DNA from 3 places in the Xenorhabdus bharatensis genome. Region 2 is predicted to be linked to each of the others. Evidence: predicted binding sites of a transcription regulator. Region 2 holds the regulator's gene; each other region holds the start of a gene.
The links. The regulator Fur, encoded in region 2, represses iron uptake genes when iron is present. The targets are predictions, from matches to a motif close to ATAATAATGAGAACNACTATCAA.
Positions count from the first base shown of each region.

Region 1 (2,211 bases), on a different contig from region 2:
TGTTGATGCTATCAGGCATATTCCTGCAGTCATTATTCATGGGCGTTATGATATGGCATGTCAGGTACAGAATGCTTGGGATTTGGCAAAAGCATGGCCAGAAGCCGAGTTACATATTATTGAAGGAGCCGGTCACTCTTTTGATGAACCGGGTATTTTGCATCAGTTAATCAAAGCAACTGATAAGTTTATTGGAAAGTAGATGGGGTAACCACTTGCTCACGCAGTGGTTACTTTTTATTGAGTTATTTTGCCGATTATCTTTAACGATAGATCTTTAACGATAGTTTTTAACGGCTTTTCGGCTCGTAAGGTAAACGAGATAAAGACCTTGATTGCTGACGGTAATGCCTTAATCGCTGCTGGAAATATTCTCTCAGATGTTGTGGCTGAGTTTGCTCAACACTATCCGGAATGACAGGCATATTATAACGCTCTTTAAATGCAACGCCTGATGCCGCTAAATCAGTGTTGACTTTGTCCATTTCATCTTTTGATAGTCTGGCTAAATTATGCTCTACCATATTGTCTCCAAAAAAATACTATGTATACCTTTCGTCTTTCAAGTTGATTCTTGAAATCTGTAAGATATATCCTCAGGAGATAAAATTAATGGAGTCTCATTCATTTAGCAAGCCGTTATTTGAATAAAAAATAGCCCAATAAATATTAATAATATCAATTATCATTTCTATTAAGTTGGTTTTATTTTAATAAATATTTAATCAAATAAAATTGATTATTATTTTCTTATATTTAATGAGATTTATTCTTGTTGGCAGATGAATATAAATTGTTTATTATCAAATGGTTATTTATTATTAATTTATTTTTGTTTTATTGATTTTTAATAGGCATAATATGCTCCAGTTAATTAATCATCAGGAGATAGGGCTATGTTGAAACAAGAAATGATCACTAAATTAAATGAGCAATTAAATCTGGAATTTTATTCTGCTAATTTATATCTGCAAATGAGTGCATGGTGTAGTGATAAAGGGTACGAAGGAGCGGCCGCATTTCTGAGAGCCCATTCACAAGAAGAAATGCAGCATATGCAACGCTTATTTGATTATTTGGGTGATACTGGAGCAATGCCTGTACTAGGTGCGATTCAGGCTCCACCTGTTGAATTTAGTTCCATTTCTGATGTATTCAATCAGACCTATGAACATGAAAAACTGATCACTGAAGAGATTAATAAACTGGCTCACTTGGCGATGACAACTCAGGATTATTCTACTTTTAACTTCTTACAGTGGTATGTTTCTGAACAACATGAAGAAGAGAAATTATTCAAATCTATTCTGGATAAACTGGGTATGGTGGGTGAGAGTGGTAAATCTTTATTCTTACTGGATAAGGACTTGAAAGGGTTATCTGTTCCAGCACATGCAGCCCACGGCTGAGATGAGTTTATAATCAACTAGTCTCTATCTGATGGATTTTTGGACCGTGATTCCTGTTTTTGGACTATTTCAAGCAGGAATCACGGTTTTTTCGTTTTATTTTCTACTCTTGTTTTTGCGTGGTGCTTCACAGGTCCGGGCTTTTACCACAGATTAAACTTGTCTTTTGATATAGAATTCTCTCAATTATAAAATTCGTCTTTATATTAAAGGGTTATATATTTATGACTATTTTTAGCATTCGCTCATTCTGGACTAAGTTATCTGCTTTGGTTGTTTTGTTTGTTGGCATATCCTGCCAGCAGGCTTTAGCACATGCTCACTTAAAAGATCAAACTCCGGCTGAAAATACAACGGTCGAAGCGGCACCACAAGCTATAACCCTGAGTTTTTCAGAACGCATTGAGCTTGGGTTCAGCAAAGTAAAATTAATTGGCCCGGAAAAAGAAGTGATTAAAACAGGAAAACTGGAGCTTGATCCGGAAACTAAAACCAAACTGATTCTGCCGGTTGAAGCCAAATTGCCTGCCGGTGAATATCGCGTTGACTGGAGTGTGTTGTCGGTCGATGGTCATAAAACGAAAGGTGTTTATAACTTTACTGTAAGATAATGATTTCACTCGAGACATTATACGTACTCTGTCGTTTCTTTCATTTTGTGGCTGTAATGCTAATGTTCGGGCTTAGCCTGTTCATTACTTTACTTGCATCAGGCCACTTTTCAGTATTGATTAAAAAACGGCTGAAATCTGCTTTAGGGATTAGTACTGCACTGGCTTTTATAACTTCAATCGTCTGGTTT
Region 1 covers NZ_JBBMXG010000005.1:17,880-20,090, forward strand. Annotated here, with positions in the region: gene pip (prolyl aminopeptidase) at 1-202, shown strand, start outside; gene AAC855_RS06325 (DNA polymerase III subunit theta) at 291-524, opposite strand; gene ftnA (non-heme ferritin) at 897-1,409, shown strand; gene copC (copper homeostasis periplasmic binding protein CopC) at 1,634-2,020, shown strand; gene copD (copper homeostasis membrane protein CopD) at 2,020-2,211, shown strand, end outside.
Region 1: ftnA (non-heme ferritin) is a predicted target of Fur. The motif match lies at 667-689, and genes of this name have one in related genera.

Region 2 (2,211 bases):
CCTATGAGGTTAATCCGAAAGAGCGGGGTTACTATTGGGCTTCCCGTTTTAATGATGAAGCGAAAATATTCAGTTTTGCACCCAATAATATGCCCCAAAATGCTGAAACTTCGGTGGATATCAACGGAGACTATTTTAATGCAAACAGCGGTAAACGCTGGCCGGGGGCATATGGGCTGTCAGGGCAGTCATGGAGTGAGACTGTACGTACTGATGAGCAGATGGAATATATGATTTATCCGCGATTATTACCGTTGGCGGAACGGGCATGGCATCAGGCTGAGTGGGAACAGAATTACCAGCAGGGAAGGGAATATAAAGGCGGGATTACACGGTATGTAGATACCGATAAGCTCAATAACGACTGGCTGCATTTTGCCAATCTGATGGGGCAGCGCGAAATGGCTAAACTGGATGAAGCTCATATTGCGTACCGTCTGCCGATACCCGGTGCAAGAATTGTAGCCGGAACACTAGAAGCGAATATCGCCTTGCCGGGCATGACCATTCAGTATTCATTGGACGATGGAAAAACATGGGAAAGTTATGATGATAGACAGCGGCCGCATGTTAATGGGCATGTAAAAATTCGCTCTGTCAGTACTGATGAAAAGCGTTTCAGTCGGGTGGAAGAGGTACCTTCTGAGTAATCCTAAAATAGGACATTAAAAGCAATCTGCCGATTAGTGTCAGCTAATCGGCAGCAGCTTCTCTGACAGGGTCAGACACGAGAAGTAGCAGTAAATGCTGACTCCTTATCGTGCTTTTACATCATGTAACGAACCGTCTTTGCGACAATCGCCTGTAGTGCAGTGACCATACAGGTATAGACTATGATTTGACAGCTTGATTCCATAACGTGTTGCGATATCTTTCTGACGTTCTTCAATGGATTCATCGCTGAATTCAATCACTTTACCGCAGTCGAGACAAATTAGATGGTCATGGTGATGTTGTTGAGTAAGTTCGAAAACCGATTTACCGCCTTCAAAATTGTGGCGTGTAACAATGCCGGCATCATCGAACTGGTTCAACACGCGATAGACAGTGGCGAGGCCAATCTCTTCACCGATATCAATCAGTTTTTTGTAGAGATCCTCCGCACTGACATGATGGCATTCTGGGTCCTGTAGCACTTCCAGAATTTTCAGGCGAGGAAGTGTTACTTTAAGTCCAGCATTTTTCAATGCTTTATTGTTGTCGGTCATGCGGATTCAGTCCTGTAGCTTGAGTTTAGTGAACTTAACAATACATACCCATCGTTTTTCAAATCGCCTTTTTGTTGGCTATTATACCCCTTCATTTCTGTCACATAGTGAGCTATGTTCCAGAGGATGAGTATCCTTGCCATCGTGATGCGACTCAAAATCCATAAGTTATGGGTGTATCGTGAGAGAATCATGATTTAGTTTCACGTTGTAGATTATAGGCATGGATATTGAAAATGAAAACCATGCCTATCGCGCTATCATGACACATTATTCGGGAATTATCCTGTGCAAAAGACGTTTCTTGTGTCTATCAGACGCCAGAAAGTATCTATAAAACGCCAGAACAATTTTATGCGCCAAGGATTTCTGACAGGCTCATTTCAGCCGTGATCTGTTTTACCCAAGTTTCAACACGTTCATCAGTCAGTTCTGGCTGGCGATCTTCATCAATGGTGAGACCAATGAAGTGCTTATCGTCTGCCATTCCTTTTGATTCTTCATGATGATACCCTTCGATTGGCCAGTGACCAACGATAATTGCACCACGAGGTTCGATGACATCGCGAATGGTGCCCATGGCATCACAGAAATACTCTGCATAATCTTCCTGATCACCGCAGCCGAACAAGGCAACTAATTTTCCATCAAAATTGATTTCTTCCAGTGTCGGGAGAAAGTCATCCCAGTCACATTGAGTTTCGCCGTAATACCAGGTTGGAATGCCTAGCAGCAGGATATCGAAAGCTTCAAGATCTTCTTTGCTGCTTTTGGCAATATCGTGGACTTCCGCAACATCAGCACCGCCCAGTTTTTCTTGGATCATTTTGGCAATGTTCTCTGTGTTGCCAGTGTCGCTGCCGAAGAATATACCTATTATTGCCATAAAGTGGATTAACCTCTTGTTTTATGTGTAGTTAAGTTATACACGTCACGCTGAAATCAGCAGGAGAAAAATATCAGTTTTAATAAACGAAAAAACTTTATTTTGACCAAACATCAA
Region 2 covers NZ_JBBMXG010000007.1:112,321-114,531, reverse strand. Annotated here, with positions in the region: gene AAC855_RS08605 (beta-N-acetylhexosaminidase) at 1-650, shown strand, start outside; gene fur (ferric iron uptake transcriptional regulator) at 756-1,208, opposite strand; gene fldA (flavodoxin FldA) at 1,561-2,094, opposite strand.

Region 3 (2,211 bases), on a different contig from region 2:
TCAGTACCATAAGTAAATTGGTGTGCAGCAAAATGAATCGCATTCAAATGAGAGCGGTTTTCCAGTTTTATACCGAAAGTTTCTTGTCTGCGGCCTTCAAAGCCTTTCTCTTTCGTTTTGGTATTGATGGCTACATCGGAATAATAAATATCATTTCTCAGATCCAGCCAATTATAGCTCGACGGATTCAATTTATAAGTCAGCTGCATATCACGCTGTGCTGTTGTGCGATCAGCCCAGACGTTTTTACTATGGCCATTAATATCCTGTGGATCTTTCGGTTCATGAGCTTTGTTGTGGTAATAACGCAACTCACCACCAATTGACTGGATATCATCAATTTTCCATGTGCCTTTGGCCATCACATTGCCGATATTTTCATCGTTTCGGCCTTTTACACCCCCGCCATAGCGAATATTGCCAACATCGCGGGTACTGAAAGTAAACAGACCATCAAGATTATCGGTCTTACCAAAGGCAGCAGCGCCAAGCCCCCAGCTGTGATCTCCTGTTCCTGCACGGCTGAAAACACGAAAACCGCTATTTTGCCCGTCCTGCAAGAGATCTGCGGCATCAACGGTCTGATAGGCAATTACACCACCTAATGCACCACTACCGTAGAGCAGGGCGGATGGGCCACGAACGATTTCAACCTGTTTAATCAGCGCCGGATCGAGAAAAACACCATTAATATGCCCGGTATCAGTTCCCTGACGAACACCGTCAACCAGCATTAAAACCCCTTTTTGAGAGTAACCACGCAGATTGATATCCTGCCCGTTAGCGCGCCCGTAATCAGCGGCATTAATCCCGGGGATCTTACGCAGCAAATCGTTAGCATTACCTGCAACTTTGCTGCTGGCTGAATTCCCTTCAACAACTGTGACCATCATTGGTGCTTCAAAACTATCACGCTGATTGCCTGTGGCATAAACCGTTATCGTGTCTTTATGCTTACTTTTTTCTGCCGCATCTTTCTTTTCAGTTGGAGTCGGAATCGTGGCTGCGTGAGCAGAAGACAATCCTGTTAAAATAACAATACTTAATGCAGACAATTTCAGGTTTGGTAGCTGAATCCGGGACATGCAGGTTATCTCCATGATTTAACGGTGTTTTAAAACATACGAGTGGTTGTAATCCCATGACATGAATATGTCTTATTTTCAGGATTATGATTAAGTCAAAATAAGATTTCGTTTAAGGTTGAACCACGATGTAAGGCCAAAAGGATCTGCTGTTGCAAAGGGGTAATGTGGTAGCACAGGTAGTCAGTTAGTGTTTTCATAGCCAATATGAACAATAATTATTCTAATATTGAGAATAATTATCGTTTCTATGATGATTAACTTCAAGCTATTTTTTTATATAAGGAAGAATGGGTAATCTAAGTGCGTTGTAACGGGATATGGCTTCCATTATGCACAGAAGCCAGAAATAGATACTACAGAAGAGGTATTCTCAGCAACGGTTTTTAGCTGCTTCGGCCAGAATACGAAGGAATTCTTCTGTATCCTGCCAGCTAAGACATGGGTCAGTAATCGATTGTCCATAGGTCAGCGGCTCTCCCAACATAATTTTTTGGGAACCTTCAACTAAAAAACTTTCCGCCATAACACCAGCGATGGCTGTTGAGCCAGAATTAATCTGCTGGCTGATATCTCTGGCGATATCCAGTTGCCGACGATGAATTTTCTGACAGTTACTGTGGCTGCAATCAATGATTAACCTTTCCGGTAAGCGGAATTCACGCAGTTTCTGACAGGTTGCGGTAATATCTTCAGCGTAGTAATTAGGCTTTTTTCCGCCACGCATGATAACGTGCCCGTAGGGATTTCCGCTGGTCTGGTAAATTGTCATCTGCCCGTCTTTATCCGGTGACAGAAACATATGTCTGGCACTTGCTGAGCGTATGGCATCAATCGCAATGTGGATATTGCCGTCAGTACCGTTTTTAAATCCGACAGGGCACGAAAGGGCGGAAGCCATTTCCCGATGGATTTGGCTTTCTGTTGTTCTTGCACCAATAGCGCCCCAGCTAATTAGATCAGCAATATACTGCCCGGTCACCATATCCAGAAATTCTGTCGCTGTGGGCATTCCCAATTCATTGATATTAATTAATAAATGACGTGCAAGTGATATCCCTTTATTGACCTGACAGGAACCGTCCAGCATAGGGTCTGAAATGAGTCCTTTCCAGCCGACAACAGT
Region 3 covers NZ_JBBMXG010000005.1:63,288-65,498, forward strand. Annotated here, with positions in the region: gene AAC855_RS06545 (TonB-dependent hemoglobin/transferrin/lactoferrin family receptor) at 1-1,085, opposite strand, end outside; gene AAC855_RS06550 (3-deoxy-7-phosphoheptulonate synthase) at 1,459-2,211, opposite strand, start outside.
Region 3: AAC855_RS06545 (TonB-dependent hemoglobin/transferrin/lactoferrin family receptor) is a predicted target of Fur. The motif match lies at 1,309-1,331, and genes of this name have one in related genera.